2 linked regions of the Aeoliella mucimassa genome follow. Each later gene encodes a partner of the first gene's protein in a complex. Links are inferred from orthologs where the notes say so. Each region holds a gene or a part of one and is shown on either strand. Other genes may lie near its edges.

Region 1 (10,112 bases):
AAGTGGAAGATCGCATGTACGAGGCCAAAGTCGAAGACGGCCTGATTCCTGCGAACGAGCACAAGCGGTACGAAGGCGAGCTGCGGGAGGAAGCGGAAACGCTGAGCCTTCCGAGCGTGGAAGTGGGCGAGTCGGAACCAACCTCAACGAGCGGAGAGTAAACCAAAATGGCCAAGCAACGTGTCCTCGTCGTAGGTGGTGGTCTTGCCGGTCTGGCAGCCGCCATGAAACTTGCCGAGCTGGACATTGCCGTCGACCTGCTTAGCCTGGTGCCGGTAAAACGCTCGCACAGCGCCTGTGCCCAAGGCGGTATCAACAGTGTGAACGACACCACTCGCCAGCTCGGCGACAGTGAGTATCTGCACTTCGACGATACCGTTTACGGTGGCGACTTCCTGCAGCATCAGCCGCCAGTGAAGGAAATGGCCGACTGGGCCCCACGGATCATCGACCTGATGGACCGCCTGGGCGTGCCGTTCAACCGCACCGTGGAAGGCTATCGCGATCAACGCCGGTTCGGTGGTACGCTCTTCAAACGAACCGCTTTTGCCGGGGCGACCACCGGTCAGCAGCTGCTCTACGCCCTGGACGAACAGGTGCGTCGCTGCCATGCCGAAGGTAAGGTCGAAATCTACGAAGGTTGGGACTACCTGGGACCGATCGTCGACGACGAAGGTCGCTGCCGTGGAGCGACGGCCCAAAACCTGGTGACCATGGAAATTCGGGCGTTCCCAGCCGACTCGGTGGTGCTTGCCACCGGTGGTTGTGGTTTGCTGTTTGGCCGTAGCACGATGAGCATGGCCTGCACCGGTAGCGCTGCCAGCCGTAGCGTGCAGTACGGTGCGAAGTACGCCAATGGCGAGTTCATTCAGGTGCATCCCACCGCGATTCCCGGTGCCGACAAGCTTCGCTTGATGAGCGAAAGTGCCCGCGGCGAAGGTGGCCGCGTATGGGTTCCACGCACTCCTCAAGACTCGCGTCTTCCCCGCGACATTCCCGAAGAAGAGCGTTACTACTTCCTCGAAGAGCGGTATCCTAAGTACGGCAACTTGGTGCCTCGCGATATCGCGACCCGCGAGATCTTCAATGTCTGCGTGAATGAAGGCCTGAGCGTCGAAGGCGACAAGCAGTGCGTCTACCTCGACCTGACCCACATTCCGCGGGAAGAACTCGACCGCAAACTCGGCGGTATCCTTCACATCTACGAGAAGTTCCAAGGCGTCGACCCCCGCGACCAGCCGATGAAGATCTTTCCCGCGGTGCACTACTCGATGGGCGGTCTGTGGGCCGACTACGAGCGTACCGCTGCGGGTGGATTGAATCCCACGTCGCCGCGTAACCACGTGACCAACATCCCTGGTCTCTACGCCATCGGCGAATGCGATTACCAGTACCACGGCGGTAACCGCCTGGGTGCCAACTCGCTGCTGTCGTGCATCTTCACCGGCCTGTTTGTCGGCCCCTGCATCGCGACCGACCTCGCCTCGCTGGGTGCTTCGGCCGGCGATGAGCAGTTCGACTTGCTGATGCGTGCGGAGCGTTCCAAGAAGGAAATGGAACACAAGCAACTGCTCGACCGCCCCGCCGGCGGCGAGAATCCTTACGTCATCCACCAAGAGCTTGGTCAGGAAATGACCAAGGCCGCCACGGTGGTACGTCGCAACGATCAACTGCAATCCGCGGTCGACAAGATCTACGAACTGCACGAACGGGCAAGGAACTGCTCGCTGTCGGACACCGGCACCTGGACCAACCAGAACGTGATGTTCACCAAGAGCTTGCTCGACATGTTCCCGCTGGCGAAGGCCCTGCTCCAAGGAGCCCTGGCTCGCGACGAATGCCGCGGTGCCCACTACAAGCCCGAGTTCGACATGCCCGGCATCGAGTCGGAAGACCCAGCCGAGCGTCGTCAACAAGCCGAAGCCTGGTGCGACAAGTTCGACGCCAAGAACAAGAAGTGGCTGAAGTCGACGATTGCCACCTTCGATTCGAAGGGCGATCCGACACTGAGCTATGAAGATGTCGATACCTCGCTCATTCCGCCCCGTCCACGCCTGTACGGCATCGTCGGTGGCGACATTATCGAACAGGTTTGGAAGGAACGCCAGCAAAAAGCCTCGCAAGCCGAACCGGCTGGGGCCTCGAGCTAAGGTCCGCCCCGATTAAGCTTGGCGGCTACCATACCGCGTCCTACAATTTCCTATACACGCCCAAGATTACGCCAATTGTCCTGAAGGCTCGCCATGACAGCTTCCGCCACCCAGCGGCAATCATTCGACGTCCGCATTCTCCGCCAGGCCGGTCCCGGTCAGCAGAGCTACTGGGAAACGTTTCGTATTCCCTACGAGCCCAACCTGAACGTCATTAGCGTGCTGCAAAAAATTGCCACGATGGCTCGCACCGCCGAAGGCAAAGAAACCACGCCAGTCGCCTGGGACTGCAACTGCCTGGAAGAAGTCTGCGGCGCCTGCACCATGGTGATCAACGGCCGCGTTCGGCAGTCGTGCTCGGCCCTGGTCGACCGCTTGCTCGAAGAGCATGATGGCGAAATCGAGCTGCAACCAATGACCAAGTTCCCCGTGGTTCGCGACCTGATGGTCGACCGCGGTCGCATGTTCCGTGCTCTGGAACGCGTGAAAGCCTGGGTGCCTGTCGACGATTACTACGATCGCGGTGCAGGTCCCAAGGAATCTCAAGAGTCGCAAGAACAACGCTATCCCCTGTCGGAATGCATGACTTGCGGTTGCTGCGTGGAAGCCTGCCCCCAATACCTGAAGGTCGAAGCGACTCGCCGTCCAAACGAATCGATCGAAGAGCACGAGGCACGCCAGACCGAAGCCGAACAAGGCAAGTTCCTGGGAGCCGCTCCCATCAGCCAGGCGATACTGTTCAACGATCACACAACTGGCGGCATGATTTCCGACCAGCGTCTGGAAGCGTTGACCTCGGCCGGCGGCATCCAGGTCTGCGGCAACTCGCAAAACTGCGTGTCGGTCTGCCCCAAAGAAATCCCGCTGACCACCTCGATCGCTCGTGCCGGCCGCCAGGCTACTTGGTACAGCTTCAAGACAATCTTCGATCGCTAAGCGACTTTGGTGCGTACACTATCGTAGAGCGAGGGCTACTCCGTAGCTTTGACCTAGCCGATAGTGAAAACCACATTTCCCTTAGCGACCGCATGCACGACAGCACCCCCCGGCAATCGACCGAGTTGCTCATCGGCAACGAACCACGCCGCACCACGCGACTGCATGTCGCGGTGTCCATTATGGGTGCGGTGCTAGTCTCGCTATTACTGGTGAACTTGGTCGCGTACGCCTCGCCCGAGACTGCCTCGCAGCTATCGGGAAACTCCAAAGCAAGTAACTACCGCTGCACGACGGGCGGATGCTGCTCGTCCTTTACCCCGGTCGGCATGCCAGAGTCTTGCTTTCTGGACCCAGCCACCGCACCACCCGCCAGGCCGGTGGACGACACCGCACCTGCTCAGTAGGTCGCTCGCGGCGACACCTGCAGGTCTGAGTCTAGGCCGCTTTCCGATCCGAAGCGGCCGGTTTAGCAGTCGGCTTAATGAACCCGTCGTCGGTCACGTCGTCGAACCGTACGGAGACCTGCTTCGAGATACCAGATTCTTGCATCGTGACCCCGTAAATGGTGTCCGCTCCGGTCATCGTCTTCTTCGAGTGACTCACCACCACGAACTGCGTCGACGACAGGAAGTCGGACAACACACCAACGAACCTGCCGATGTTCGCTTCGTCGAGCGCGGCGTCGACTTCGTCGAGAATGCAGAACGGGCTCGGCTTGCTGCGGAACATTGCCAGCAGCAAGGCCACGCAGGTCATGGTCTTCTCGCCACCCGAGAGCAGCGAAATAGTACGCGTGTCTTTGCCAGGCGGGCAGGCTCGGATCTCGACACCGCATTCCAGCGCGTCGTCCCCTTCGGCATCCTCCAGCAGAATGTCGGCCTCACCGCCACCGAACAGCCGGCGGAACAACTCCTTGAAGTGCCCGCGAACCGTTTCGACCGTGGAGAGGAACAGCTGACGGCTTTCGCTGTTCAGCTTCGACATCAGCCGCTCCAGGCTGGCCTTGGCTTGCGACAGGTCGTTGTACTGGGCCGAGATCGACTCGAACCGCGATTCAATCTCTTCCAGTTCTTCTAGCGCATCGACGTTCACCGCTCCGATGCGATGGAGCCCGTCGCGGATCTGGTTGATCTCTGTCTCGATCTGCTTGCGATCGATCGCGGGCCGCTCGGCGGGAGCCTGTGCAGCCACGGTCGGCAGGTCGATCTCGTAATCTTCTTGCAAGCGGTCTACCAAGGCTTGTCGCTGATGTTCGAGCTTGGCCAGGGTGACCTCCAACTGCGATCGGCGGGCTTGCGATTCGTCGATCTGCCGCCGGGCAGCTTGCAGCTTCTTGTTCAGCTCGTCGCGTTGTTCGCTAATCTCTTTGCGCTTTACTTGGTGCAGTTCTCGCTGCGGCAACAACTCCTGCAACTGGGTGTTCAGCTCCGCGAGCTCCGCTTCCAACCGCTCGCGTTCGCCGCCGAGATTCTGGAGCCTGGTCTGCAAGGTTTCCGCATGCTTGCTCAGCTCCTCCAAAACTTCGCTCGTCGCCCGTCTCTCGGTCGCGTGTTGCAGCGAGGTTCGTAGCATCTCCACTTTGCTTCCCAGCTTGGCCAGTTCGAGCTGCTGCTGGTTTTCCTTCTCCACCAACTCCTTGCGAACTCGCGAGGCCTCGTCGAGCCGGGCGGAAAAGTCTTCGCGGAGCGTCGCCAGGCGGGCGCACTGCTCTTCGAGCGTGACAATCGCCGCGCGGGTGCGTTCGATCTCTTGGTCCAACGATTCGGTTTGGGCCGCTTGCGACTCGACAAAGCTCCCAGCCTCTGCGGCTCGCTTGACGTTCACTTCGCGCTGCGTTTGCAGCACGGCAAGACGTTCGCGAGTCGCTGCCAGATGCTGAATCGCCTGACGATTATTCTCAAACGCGTCGGAGGATTGCTGCTGAATGCTGGTGATGGTCGCTTCCAGCTCCCGCTGCTGTTTGGCCAACTGATCGACGTCAGTTTTCAGCTCGACCGCTTGGGCTCTCAGCTGCTCGATGTTTTGCCGACGAGTTAGCGACGTCCGCGCTTCGTCGCGCAGGCCAGCAACGATGGTGCCATCGGCCCCGACTACATCGCCATCGGCGGTCACGAAATTCAGTCCGGTCTCCATGCCGCTCAGTCGATGGGCGGTAGCGAGCGAATCGACCAGCCAGGTGCGGCCAAGCAACCGGCGAATCAATGGTTGATAGGGAGCCTCGCTATCGACAAACTGATCGGCCCGTCCCCACACGCCCGGTTCGTCGGAGAGATCGAGCTGGTCGATAGCAGCCGGAGGCGATCGCCAGTCGAGCCGCATCATCCTCGCTCCAGGGGGAAGCTCCCCAGCGTGGTCGAGCAGGTTCACCGATGAAGGTACCAGCACGTACTCGGCCAGCGCTCCGAGCGCCGCCTCGATGATGGGAGCGGTATCGACATCCACGTGCAGCACGTCGGCAACCAACTGCGGACGAATACCGAACGTTTGCGAAACAAACTCTCGCACCTGCTGACTCGTCGCTTGCTGCTGACGATCGATCTCGCCGATGAGTTCGATGCGATGCTTGCAGGCGACCAGCTCCGACTCGGCCCGCTGATGTTCGCGACGCACTTCGTCCAGGCGTCTCTGGCTGGCTGCCAAACGGTCGCGCGACTGAGAGAGCTCCGCTTCACTGGAGTTCGACTCATGCTCTGCGCCAGAGTGCTTGGTGGTGAGTTCTTCGATCTCCTGATTTAGCTTTTCCAACTGCTCGCGCAAATCGGCCAGCTCGGCAATCAAACGAGCGACTTGCTCCTTCTGAGCTTGCTGTCGATCGATGTTCGACTCGAGCTTTTGGCTCATCAAATTGCGGCGATTCTCAGTCGCGGCGTGACGCTCGGCGATGTCCTGAGCTTGAATTTCCAAACGCTCCACCAGCGTGGTTTGCTCGTGCAGACGCTGGCTAGTATCGGCCAACACGCGGCTGTTTTCGTCGTAGTCGCTCTCGGCGACTTCCAATTTGGCCGCCAACGAATCGCGATCGGCCCCATCCGTGGCCGGCGTCGCTTCGGCCGCGCGGCGCTGCTCTTCGAGCGATTTCAGGTTGGCTTCGAGGTCCTGCTTGCGGCCATCAAAGCCGTTGAGTGTCGCCTGGCAACTGGCGATGCGTTCGCGAAGCGTGGTAACTTGCTCGTCGCAAGCATCGTAGGCCGCTTGGGCGTTGGCCAGTGACTCAGCCAGTTTCGGCAACTGGTTATCAGCCTCCTCCATCCACTCTCGACGGGCTGTGTCGTCGGTCTGGAAGTTGCCCAGCTCGCCGGCCACGTTATCGATGCGTTCCGATAGCCGAAACCAGTCGGCAATGCCGATCTCGGTGCGGAGCTCCTTGAGTCGCTTCACTCCTTCGCGATAACGCTGCGCCTTACCCGCCTGCATGCGGATGCTTCGCAGCCGACTCTCGACCTCGTCGACGATGTCCGACAGTCGCAGCAGGTTCTGTTCGACTCGCGCTAACCGGCGAGCAGCGTCCTGACGTTTGGCGCGAAAGCGACTGATGCCGGCGGCTTCTTCAAAAATCGCCCGGCGATCCCGTGGCGACGCTTGCAGCAGCGCATCGACCTTGCCTTGCTCGATGATGCTATAAGCTTCGGTGCCGATACCGGTGCCAGCCAGGAGGTCGCGAATGTCGCGCCGCCGACAGGCCGATCCGTTGATCAGGTACTCCCCTTCCCCGCTGCGATACACCCGGCGGGTGATCGCCACCTCGCGGCCCAGGCGTTCGCCGCCGTAGTTGCCATCGCGGTTGTCGAGTACCAAAGTGACTTCCGCCATGTTCAACGGGCTGCGACTGCCAGACCCGTTGAAGATCACGTCGGTCATCTCCGATCCACGTAGGCTTTTGGCACTTTGTGAACCGAGCACCCACTTAATTGAGTCGACTACGTTCGACTTGCCCGAACCATTCGGCCCCACGACGACCGTAATGCCCTCGTGGAACTCGAATCGCGTCTTGTCCGCGAAGCTCTTAAAGCCAACAAGTTCGAGCGCTTTGAGCATCGGAACGGAACATTCGGGAACATAGGTAGCAAAGCGGGACGGTCGCAGGCGTCCAGAAGTTTACGACTTGTACTTAAACAGATCGGGCAGCGGTGTGGCCAGATCAAAATGCGAGCCTTCTTCGACTTCGCCTTGATCGTCCCCTTCACCATCGCGTTGATATTCGCGACCTGGCTTGGGCAACGCGTCGACGCGGAGTCGCGAATCGAGAGCACCACACTTCTTGGCGGCTTGCAGCACCTGCACCACGTCGGGGTAAGTGCCTTCGAGTTCGACGATGGTGCGAATCAGCTCGTCGATTTCGGGCTCAATCACCCGTCGTTCTGGTTCGCTACCCCGCTTCAAGCGGCTGATGACCAGCTGATTGTTGCGAGTACCGTTGACGATAAGCCCCGAACCAGCTTCCACCAACAATGGCAGCTTCAGCGGTGGTTGCTCACCAAACAGTACGATTTCAGGACGCAGGCTGTTGGTCACGTGTACCATCGGAGGACCTTGCACGCTGTTCAGGCGGTGGTAGCTAAACGAACCATTCATGTCGAAGCCAGCAATCGCTGGGTCATGAGGATTCATCGCCCACAGCGAGCGGAAGGCGCCATAACGCGTTTCAGCGCTATCGGCCGACAGCAGGCTATACAGTGCGTTGAATGCTTCGAGATCGTCCATCGCACTCAATGCAGCCATGGCATTGATGCGGAACGCGGGCTCGTCGCGAGCGACTTGCGCCAGCACTTCCACGGCCGAGGTGTCGTCGAGGTAGGCCAAGGCTTCGGCGGCGTAGAATCGTACTTCGGTGTCGCTCGAGGCCATGCCTTTTTGCAGTAGTTCGATCGCTTGCGCGTCGCCCAAGGCTTCGAGTTGCAGCGCCGCTTTGGCAGCGGTAAGCGGGTCGAGTATTTGCTCGGCCAATACTAGCACGCGTTGCTGCTGCTGGTTGCCAGTTTCGTTCACGGCAATACTCTGCAGCACGCGAACGTAGCGGCCAATGTTGTCTTTGTACCGAGGGTGGACCGAGATCTCGACGTACTCGTCGTTCTTCGGATCTGCAACGCCTCGCTTGTGACCTTCGATTCGAGTGTGGAAGCGAAGGTTGATACTTTTCGCAAGGCGTGTTGCCATTTGCACCGACTTGTACCGGTCGTCGATCACGAGTCCCATCGGGCGCGACTTCACCGCGACACCGCCACCGAGCACACGACCGCGCGTGGCGTAGGGTTCGTCCTCTTCGCCAGTAGCACTGGGGTCGACCAGAATGGCACCCTCGGCAACACCGAGAATGTGGCCCGAACGAATCTGCTGACCGAGCACGGCCAGTTCGGTCATGCGCGCCGACAACAACCAACCGCCACGAAGGCTGGTGGTTTCGCTACGTGTGGGGGTTCGCACTTCGACGTCGAAGCGATCGCCTTCCTGAATGCCGGGACGCAAGAAACCTCGCACGAGCACCAGCGACGTGCTAGTCGACGCGAGCAACTGCTCCGCATGTTGAATGTTGTGACGGTTGATTTCGGCCATTAACGCTGCCCGCTGAGGAGTGGGAGCGGGATCTTCGCCGGTGCCGTCGAGTCCGGTCACCAACGAGATGGCTTCGATCTTCACGTAGTCCATGCCAGAGGGATGCGTGTACTTTCCAACCAGATCGGGCGCTTCGTCCGATAGGTCTTCGAGTGTTTTGGTTTCCTTCTCACGGCCAGGCAAACCAATGTAACTCATGCAGCCCACCGACATACTGATCCCAAGCAAGCAAACCACCAACAGTGGTTCTGGACCAGAGAAGATTCGTTGCGATAAGCGTTCCCGTCGCATCATGCTGGGGTGCTCCATCCGGCAACCGTGCCGGCGTAATAAGGATGCTAACTCGTCGAAGCTCGCGTTGCGCTTCCTGCGCGTAGAACTTCAACGCAAATATAAAATTCGACGGCGGAGATTACCTAGAGTAGAAGATGCGGTCAAGGCGATCCGGCAACTTTGGCAAAGTATTTGCTCGTGTCTGCTAGCACTTGTGCTCTGAACACGAGCTTCGCACGCCACTGCAATCTCACGGAGGATCGTAGCCACCAGGGTTCCAAGGATGACAGCGGGCGATACGTTTCACTCCCCGCCAACTGCCGCGTAGAGGGCCATACTTGCGGACTGATTGGATGAAATACTCGCTGCAAGTCGGCTGAAACCGACAGTTTTTGCCTAGCAGTGGGCTAATACCGAGCTGATAGAAACGGACCATGCCGATCAGAATCATCGAAGGCAGCTGTGCTAGCAAGCGAAGAAATTTCACGATCGCTTCCTCTTCGGAGGTCGGCGACTTGTGAGCTTAGCCAACGATTGCTGAAGCTCCTCGAGGGTCGGAACCGCCTTGGCTCGGGGCAAACAAACGAGATCGACGTTGGGCAGTTCGTGCTGCGTGAGCCGAAAGGCCTCGCGAAGCAGTCGCTTCCAGCGATTCCGCGCGACCGCGTTGCCCACCTTTCGCGACACCACCAATCCCAAGCGAGGATGCTTGCACTCGTTCGGCGCGACATACACCACGAGTCGCTCGTCGGCGCGACTTCGCCGCACGGCAAAGACTCGGTCGAAATCGTCCTTCTGGAGCAGGCGGTGGGTTTTCGGAAAGGTGTGGGCCAAGGTTTCGCTACGCGAAAAGGTAAAACGTGAGGGTTTAGGAGGCCCACCCATTCTAAAACGATTGGCCCGCTGCCCGCTACGGAGCCGCTAGCACAGGGAGCCATACCACCTACCAGCAATGGAGCGGAAAGAGACTTCCAAAACAGTGCTTTACTGACGTGGCGGGGCAGTAAACGACTGGTTTGCGGTGCGACGGGGCACCGAAATCGGCCGCACCATCACCGCGTCGATATCGGCCAAAGCTCCCCCCTGCACTGCCAGGTGCAGCTGTACGCTGCTCGTCTGATTCACGGTGCGAACCATCCGGAACGGTTGCCATCCCGCGGTGGTCGGCACTCGCAATGCCAGCTCCTGTCCGCCAAGGGT
Region 2 (8,971 bases), 1.1 Mb from region 1 along the record:
CGCAAGCCGAGAGTGCTTGGGCGAATAGCGATTTCGAAACACTCGAGAAACTGGCAGACAAGTTTCGTGAAAGAGGTTCGTTCGACATGATGGGATTCCCCATGTACTGGAAGCTCTACCAGGCCGTGCGACAACCTGAAGATACAACCTCGTCTGGCTGGCGCGATCATCTGGCGAAGTTCGATGCCTGGCTCGAGGCGTATCCCGAGTCGAGCACCGCCCGCATCGGCAAAGCCGAAGCCCTGCACGCGTACGCGTGGGTTGCCCGCGGAACCGGGTATATCGGATCGGTCACCGAAGAAGGGTACCTCCAATTCAAAACGCGACTGATCCAAGCGGCCGAGCTGCTGCTGGAAGCCCAAGAGCGAACCGGCGACGATCCCGCGTTGTTCGAGTTGCAAATCCGCATCGGTCAAGGATTGGGACTTCCCAAAGAAACCTTGATGATGTCGTTTCTCGCAGGGCGTGCGGTGAACGAAGACTATCTGCCTTTGTACTCGTCGATGGGCATTTGTTTGCTGCCTCGCTGGATGGGCGAGCCGGGCGACTTGGCGGCCTTCCTGCAAGCCGAGGCCGACAAACGCGACGAAGAACATGGCGCCATGATGTATGCCTGGGTATTTAACCAGATGAAGTGTTTTTTCGACGAAGGGCACCTTAGCAGCTTTGGGTTCGACTATGAGCGGATTCACCAAGGATCCGTGCTTCTCGCGAACAAGTTCACCGGCACAACCATGTACCCGACCCTGCGGGCGTGGACGGCTTTGCGGCTCAGCGATCGCGAATTGGCCCGCCCTGCGTTGGAGAAAATGGGACATCAGTACTACCAGAATTACTTTACCGACAAGAAGCAGTTGCTCCGTTATCGAACGTGGGCCGATGCGTCGAAGGTCTCCGAGCGGCAACTCTGGGATCGGTTGGCCGATGCGCGAGTGCTGCTGAGCGTTGCTTACTCGCCCGAGGGCGACATGATCGCCACCGGCGGCACCGATCGTGGACATCAGATCAAGTTGTGGGATGCGGCGACGGGCGACCTGAAGTTTGAACTGCCGGTGCTCACCGTCGTGCGCTCGCTCGATTTCCATCCGACCGAAGGCAAACTGGCCACGGTCGGCGGATACGACAACGCAGAGGGAGAGCTCTACGTATGGACACTCACCGACGAGGGAGTCGAGCACGCGGAACTCGACCCACCCCCTGGCCTGCTCACCGTGGTGCGATTCTCGCCCGATGGCAACTACCTGGCCGTTGGTAGCAGCGAAGGGGAGGTTTGGATCTGGCGCAAGAAAGAAGTCGGTGCTGGAATCACCAAGATTAACATCGGCGCCGGCGTGGGCGACATTGATTTCTTTGACGATAGCAAGCAGCTGGCGATCTCTACCCAATCGCATAACTGCGTGGCGAACGTCGATACAGGCGAAGTTGTTCATCGGATCCGATTCGCTGGGCTAAACAATTGTGTCTCGCTTGAAGCCATGGAAAACAACCTGCTAATCGGGGGGCAATTGTCGGGGATCATGGGATTCAGCCTTCAAGAGAAGAAGTTTTTGCCTGTGCTTACTGCTGCTTGGCCAGAGAACGAGTATCCTCTCATAGCGCGTCCTGAGCTGCCTGTCGCTGAACAATTTGCAATTCGCTCCATCGATAGCTCGAGCAAGCATCGGCTGATTGCTTCGACCTCCGAGCGGTTGACCATTTCCCATCCCGAAGTGGACGGGCATCAGATTTCTGTGTTTGATGCGGATACGCGACAACAGCGTTGCCATCTGTTTGGTCACTGCTTGCGAATAACCGACATTCGGCTTTCGCCCGATGGCACCAAGCTGGCTTCGGTGAGCCTGGATGGCACGCTGCGAGTGTGGAACATCGAAGGTCAAGACGATTTACAGCATGCGGTCGAACTAGGGAAAATAACGCTTACCCCCAACGAACCAACAAAGCCGACCGAACCGGTGGCCGACGAACCACCAGCCGACGAACCACCAGCCGACGAACCACCAGCCGACGAACCACCAGCCGACGAACCACCAGCCGACGAAGCTGCCAACGCTGAAACCAATGCTGCTGAGGAAGCGGAGCCAGAACTGCAAGCAGAGCCTGACACCGAACCAGCACCGGAGTGATCCAGGCAGAAACCGTGAAAGGTCGCATCGTTTTTTTGCCCCCACCGAATTGCCCCCAAAAGCGGGAAATCGATTCGTGGGGGCTTTATTCTGATTGCACGTCGGCCGCGAGCATTGCCTTTCCCCCTGTATTTGCAGGCGTTTTTTCATCTAACGGGAAATCCATCGCCAGTCATTTCGCCCCACACCGCTGGCGAGTGGGGGCAAAACTCCCCCCACGACGACGCGTAACCAAGCACCGATTCGCTTCGCACAACCACAAGCAACGATCCACAGCAGGCTCCTTTCTTACACAACAACACAGATACACCTGAACACTACCTGTTTATAGCAAATCAGGTGGCCATTTCCCAGCAAAAACCGGTGCATTCAGAAAAGTTGTTTCGCCCGCAGCCGGAGGCGTCGGCTAACGATGTGGAGCGGGAGCCAGCATAAGAATCCTCACGCAGAGACGCAGAGCCCGCGGAGGACAAGAGCACAACCGACAACTGGATAGCTAGCCTTCTACTCAAACATTCCCTGAAAGGGAATCGTCGCCTAGCGAAGGGGTGTGCGCCGGCGAGTTCCGTGAGCCAAAGCGCTACCCTGGATAGTGCTACAGCCACAGATGGAGTCGCCCGTTGAGCATGTCGGGCAGGGCTTTTTTCACGAGTTTGCGGACCGTGTTTTCGTGGTAGCGGGTGCTCAGGTGCGACGCGATGATCAGTTCGTTTTCGAACCGCTCGCGGCGTTCCACGAAGTCGTCGAGGTGGATATGCCCGAACTTGTGGATCTTCTCTTTGCGATGGCCCGGCGCGACGAACGTGAGTTCGCAGATCAGCACCTTGGCCTGGTACATCTCGGGGTTGTCGTCGAGTCCCGGCGGGGAACTGTCGCCAAGGTAAGCGAGCACCGCGTCGCGGCGTTCCTCGGACACTTCGGTGCCAGCCAGGCGGAGGTCGCGAATCTGCATGCCGGCGAGTCCCTCGTACTCCGGCTTGAGCTTCTTGCGGCACTGCCAGACCACGAAGCCCATCGACGGCACCGTGTGCTTGGTCGGCACCGTGGTGACCACGTACTCCCGCGACAGCTTGATCTCCATGCCAGGCTCGATCGGCCGCAGGTCGGCAGGCAACCGGCCGCGGTCGAGTCGCGTGAAGTTCTGCAGGATCGCTTCGACCGGTTCGATGGCCGACGTCGGCAAGTAGATGGTGGGCGGGGCCATTTTCATCATCCGCCGGCGAGCGACGTACACCGGCAAGGCTGCGATGTGGTCGAGGTGTGCGTGCGACACAAACCAAGTGTCAGTCCCCATGAAGCTCCAGGGCTGTGCGCCGAGATCGAATCCGATGCCAAGCTCGGGGATGCGCCAGTACGACTGCACGGCCGCGCGCGAGTAGCCCTCGATCGTTAGACCGCGATGTTGCAACGATTGCAGGGGGGCGTTCTCAACCATCTGGAGTTCGAATCAACAGGTAGGGGGTGCGTACTGATATCCACGAAGCCATGAAAACCACAGAACCATGGAAAAGAGCGACATGATACCAATTATCGAGGTTCGTCGGCAGGAGCCAACCCGCCCCGGTTTTCGGCAATTGCCCGGAGAATCGCGAGTTGCGGCTCAATCGGCCGACTCACTGACTGCACTCACTTTGATCTGAGCTGGCAGCTTTTCGGGGCCTGGCTCGATGAGTATGTCGCCATACCGCTCGGCCTGATGCGCCAAAGCGTAGCGGTACCGCACCATTTCGAGCACCGCCAGAAACATGCCAACGAGGGTCGATTTGTGGACCGCGTTGGGGAAGAGGTCGAAGAAGGTCACGCTGCCTTCGCGTTGCAGACGCTCGTCGAGACGCTGCATGTAGACGTGTATCGGCGTGTCGTCGTACGTAATGCTGGTGGCCACCGGCTTGGCCAGCTTGTCGCGTAGCACCCGCCCAAACGCACTGACGAGGTCCCACAGCTCCACGCCAGCGATGGCGGGCACCTCCTCGTGCTTCTGACGCGAGCCAAGGTCGTTGGCCGCCCGGGCGTAGCGATCCTGCCATTCGCGGCCGCGTTGTTCGAGATGCTGCGACGCGTCGCGGTACTTTTTGAACTCGAGCAGGCGTTCCACCAGCTCCTGGCGGGGATCTTCCAACTCCTCGGGCTCTTCGGCTTCCTGACGAGGGAGCACCATCTGCGATTTGATCTCGATCAGCGTGCTGGCCAGGTCGAGAAAGTCGCCAACCGCGTCGACGTCGATCTGCTCGAGCACCGAAACGTGCTCCAGAAACTGGTCGGCCACGGCCGCGACCGGAATGTTGCTAATATCGACCTCGTGCTTGCGCACCAGGTGGAGCAGCAGGTCGAGGGGACCGTTGAACACGTCGAGTTGGACGCGAAATTGCATCGGGGCGGTCGATTCGGTGGAGGTAGATCGGAGGCAACGCAGACGACGCGAGTTATTGCAGACCGAGCCGACGAGGTCCATTCGAGTTTCGTGCTAGCAAACGCAAACACCCCGACAAGGCAGTAGGCCCGGCCGGGGTGTTTGGTTTACGTTTTACGAAGCGTCGACTGGCGACTTAGGCATTAGGAGCTTCGGTGGCATCTTCCACCGCGTCGCTAGCTTCCTCAACGGCATCGCCTGCGGCATCGGCAGCTTCCTCAGTGGCCTCTGCAGCAGCGTCGGTCGCTTCAGCAGCGGCTTCTTCCGCGGCTTCGGCAGGAGCTTCAGCGGCTTCTTCTACAGCCTCCTCAGCAGGAGCTTCGGTAGCAGCAGCTTCCGCCGCGGGAGCGGCTTCTTCTACGGCTTCTTCGGCTGGAGGTTCAGGCACAGCAGGCATGGTGTCGGCTGGCGAAACCTCGGTGGGCTCGGTGTACTCTTCTTCCACGATCACTTCGGTGCTACCGCAACCAGTGTCGCAGCCGCAGCCAGTATTGCAGCCGCAGGAGGTCTCGACTTCGCAGCACGAAGTCTTGCAGCAGCGGTTACGGAACTTCTTGAACAGGCCAAAGGCCTCGGCTTCGCTAGCGCTGCCAGCGAACATAGTGCAGATGGCAGCAACCACCACAAAACGAAGAATCGATTTCATCACAATCTCCTCAGTTTTCGAATAACGGCCCTATCTTCGGCAGGGCGAATAACCGACGCGAGCGAAACCGCCACGCGGCACCGATTTCAGCGATCCTGCTGTGGGCGCAATAGTCTTCCTGTCCAGCGCGGTTTACTCAACCTATGTAAGTTATGTGTAGGAGTCAACTATAGCACTGCCAACGGGGGAGGAACGAAAAAAGCTTGATGACCGAAGCCATCAAGCTTTTTGGAGTTCATTAGTACCACGATCAGGCGTATATCACGCTCGAAGGTGGTCTTGGACTCATAGCCGGGAGGGCGAGTCCCTACGAAGTTGAGCTGGTTTCGCGGGAAACCGGCGTCAACTTAGCAACCGCAGCTAGGAGCGGGTTCGCAGCAGGTGTCGCAGCACTTCTTGCCGAACTTGTCCTTCAAGCGGCTGAACAAGCAAGGCTTCTTGCAGCAAGGATCAGCTTCGCAGCAAGGGGCGGGCTCGCAGCAAGGAGCTGGTTCGCAAGGAGCAGCTTCCACGCAAGGAGCGGGCTCACAAGGAGCTTCGCAGCAAGGAGTAGCTTCGCAGCAAGGATCACAGCACTTCTTACCGAACTTGTCCTTCAGGCGAGCGAACAGGCCGCAACGCTTGGGGCAGCAAGGATCGGCTTCGCAGCAAGGAGCAGGCTCGCAGCAAGGTGCAGGGGCGGGCTCGCAGCAGGGAGCGGGCTCGCAGCAAGGGGTGCAGCAGTCGTCACCACGCAGCTTGCACAGCAGACCAAAACCAGCTTCGGCTTGGTTCGCAGTAGCAACGGCAAAAGCGGCAACAACCATCAACGCGAAAACACGCAGCAAGTTGGTCGACTTCATCACTTTCTCCTTCTGAGAGAATCACATGTACCAACACGGAACACTAATCGATTGCTTCATAAATGGGTCCCGCCGACACGTGCGACGGAAGCAATCGAATGAACCGAAACTTATCGGTTCGATTTGACTACAACTGACTCTGCTTACACATCAGAGCCAATGGAGCAGGCAGAACCTGCAGGTGGGGTAAGTAATGTAGTATGCAAAGACTACGCTAACCTTGTCGATTAGCAAGGAAAAGAGTAGCAGGGGGACAAACGTTGTCCAAGGGGGGCACCCCTTTCTTGAATGTTTCTGGGAAACTTTTCTTGGCGCAAAACACAGGCCCCACACCGGGCGAGATGCCGGAGTGGGGCCATAAGTGCTTGTAAATTATAGATTTAGGTCGTTTTCGATTATCGATTTTGCGCACCAGCGGGAGCCTGAGCAGTTTCCGCAGCCGCGGCCTCCGCGCCCGAATTTGCGGCGGTCTGCGCCGAATTTGCGGTATTCGCTGGTTGCTGTGGTGCTGCTTCGTAGTTCACGAGTACCGGTTCTTGACCGTTACCAAGGTCATAAACGATACCGCTCAACCGCCAGTCGTTGTTCACTTGTCGCATGATGCAGCACAAATCGAGCTCGACCGATTCGGTTCCGTCGCTGACGGTCATGTGATATTCCACCGCTGTTTCGTCGGTGTCCATCGCATTTTCGCGAAGATTCGTCGCTTTAAAATCGGCCTCAGCAACAGCTGCGAATTTGAATCCCTGTCCGTAGTCTTCGAGTTGCTTGGCCGCGAGCGGAGTTAAGCAACCCATGGCAGTGGTCTGATCGCCGGTCGAGATGGCCTTGAGAAACTTGGTCGACGAAACTACCGCGGGATGCTTGTTGATATCCGACGCGCTGGCCGACGCCGACGTAGCGGTGCCACCTGTCGACGGAGCATTCGAAGCGGTATCGCCTCCCCCGCAACCGAGGGCAGTAACAAAGGTCAGGCTAACGAGAGCACAAAGACAACGCATGGCGCGTGCCTCCTCCTTGAGAAACAATGGGTCGAAAACACGTGTGGGGCGGGGAGTTTTGCAAACCCCCGCCCCACCGTCAAGACGAATTCAACGCTTGTTGCTACCAGGAGCAGCTCGCGAAAAACACTTATAAACCAGGAGTGGTCGAGACATCGGCCGACGATTCTTCGGGCCGGGCCTCGAGCTTGCTCTTGAGCGTATCGAGTTCCTTTTGCAGTTTCGCTTGCTGCTTGGTGAGATCGCCGAGCTGTTTGCGAAGTTCCTGCACTTCCCGCGGGACGAAGGGGGCATCGTCTTCCAGCTTCTTGATCGCCGCGGCCGCAGCGGTTGCGTTGCGACCTTCCCCTTCGCGATCGGCGTACGAACGCAGAGCGGCAACGGCCGTGCGATCGCCCAATTCGCCGAGGGCTTCGATCGCTCCCTGGCGGGCCTTGCGCGAAGGATCTTGCAGGGCGTCTTCGAGCATGTCGCGAACCGGTTGCTTGTCGTCGGCTTCCTTCCACAGCTTGGCCAGCACCTGCAGCGCCCGACCGTAGTCGCGATCGCCGAACTTCTGGCGGTCGCGCTGCAGCACTGCTAGCACTTTGCCCCGCAGCGAAACATCGCCCGACGCCCCGAGCGCGCCGATGGCTGCCATGGCAATCTTGTTCTCGAAGCTCGGTCGATCGAGCGCCAGGATCAAGGTGTTTTGCACGTCGTCAGCGGGGTACTTGCCGAGCCCCCGCACGGCAGTCGCCACGATGGCGGTGTTCGACTCGTTCTCGACCACTTGCTTCAGGATCTCAAGCGTGGCCGGCTTATAGAACTTACCGATGCTCTCGACCACCGATCGACGCACGCGGGCGTCGGACTGGGTCATGCTTTCGGTCAACGCGGCAAACGCTTCGTCGGTGCCGAGCTTTTCGAGCGACTCGGCCGTTCGATACGCACCCCGTAGTAACCATCGTTGTTAAGGGTTTCCTTAAGGGCTTCCACCGATTTGTGGTTGTCCTTCTTGCCCAGCACGCGAGCGGCCATCAAACGGCCAATCATGTCGTCTTCGGCCTCGAGCTGCGTGTAGACCATCGCATCGGGCTTGTCGAAGTCGACTTCGGCCAGCACGGTGAACTCCGGATCGAACCGCACGAGCGTCGGTTGCTCGTCGAGCGGTACATAGAAGTCGTGCTTCTCTTTGTTGATGGTAACCGGGTGATCGACTGGCTTGCCATCCACCACAAAACGCAGCGTCGTGGGAATCTCGAACAGCCCGGTGTTGTCGTCGACCTTGTGAGTTTGCTCGACGGTGACCAGGGCCAAGCGTTCTTTGGCCAGCCACTTGTAGCGAACCTTCAGCTTGGGAGTACCCGCTCCAAAGACCCATTGATCGAAGAAGCGATCGAGCTCGCGGCCCGAGACTTCCTCGAAGGCGGCTTGCAGGTCGGCCGTGACGACGCTCGACTGGCCGTTTTCTTCGAGGTAGTGCTTGATGCCTGCGCGGTAGAGATCTTTGCCGAGTTGGCTGCGAAGCATGTGCAGCACCCAGCTACCCTTGGGATACGCCCGATAGTCGAACTGTTCCCAAGGATTGTCGTAGCCGCGGAACACAATGGGCTTCGAGTCTTCGGCTTGCGGCAGCACCCGCCCCTTGGCATCGCGCCAGAGGCCGTAGTTCATCTCGTCGCGGCCCAGCTTATGGCCCGCATACAGATGGGTGTAATAGGTGGCGAAGCCTTCGTTCAGCCACAGATGGGCCCAGTCTTCGCAGGTGACGTAGTCGCCGAACCACTGGTGCGCCATCTCGTGGGCGTCAAGGTTGCGGCTCGAGTAGATGTTTTCGGTCTCATCGGAGAAGATCGTCGTGTGCGTCAGCGTAGTGATGGTGGTGTTTTCCATACCGCCGCTGTTGAAGTCGCGAATCGTCGCCTGATCGTACTTGTCCCAAGGGAACGGCATGCCGATCTCGGCTT

What was found.
Region 2: the proteins of smc (region 1) and Pan181_RS22775 are in contact, whole or in part, in a crystal structure (PDB 3ZGX), measured with the Bacillus subtilis proteins. The link is inferred for Aeoliella mucimassa from one-to-one orthologs.

The regions. Positions count from the first base shown.
Region 1 is NZ_CP036278.1:4,730,100-4,740,211, forward strand. What follows is about bases 3,325-7,455. They hold smc (chromosome segregation protein SMC), read right to left. Parts: upstream 7,125-7,455; coding sequence 3,525-7,124; downstream 3,325-3,524. Other genes in these bases: Pan181_RS18570 (hypothetical protein), read left to right, coding at 3,325-3,493; Pan181_RS18580 (flagellar basal body P-ring protein FlgI), read right to left, coding at 7,185-7,455. Outside these bases: Pan181_RS18555 (succinate dehydrogenase cytochrome b558 subunit), read left to right, coding at 1-161; sdhA (succinate dehydrogenase flavoprotein subunit), read left to right, coding at 168-2,150; sdhB (succinate dehydrogenase iron-sulfur subunit), read left to right, coding at 2,244-3,086; more of Pan181_RS18570, read left to right, coding at 3,179-3,324; more of Pan181_RS18580, read right to left, coding at 7,456-8,933; membrane protein insertion efficiency factor YidD, read right to left, coding at 9,163-9,399; rnpA (ribonuclease P protein component), read right to left, coding at 9,396-9,746; Pan181_RS18595 (hypothetical protein), read right to left, coding at 9,897-10,112. UniProt on the Bacillus subtilis protein: Required for chromosome condensation and partitioning.
Region 2 is NZ_CP036278.1:5,786,431-5,795,401, forward strand. What follows is about bases 2,610-5,599. They hold Pan181_RS22775 (segregation and condensation protein A), read right to left. Parts: upstream 4,495-5,599; coding sequence 3,724-4,494; downstream 2,610-3,723. Other genes in these bases: Pan181_RS22770 (MBL fold metallo-hydrolase), read right to left, coding at 2,719-3,558; Pan181_RS22780 (hypothetical protein), read right to left, coding at 4,670-5,179; Pan181_RS22785 (hypothetical protein), read right to left, coding at 5,527-5,599. Outside these bases: Pan181_RS22765 (WD40 repeat domain-containing protein), read left to right, coding at 1-2,123; more of Pan181_RS22785, read right to left, coding at 5,600-6,021; Pan181_RS22790 (hypothetical protein), read right to left, coding at 6,417-7,022; Pan181_RS22795 (HEAT repeat domain-containing protein), read right to left, coding at 7,153-7,896; Pan181_RS22800 (M1 family metallopeptidase), read right to left, coding at 7,893-8,971. UniProt on the Bacillus subtilis protein: Participates in chromosomal partition during cell division. May act via the formation of a condensin-like complex containing Smc and ScpB that pull DNA away from mid-cell into both cell halves.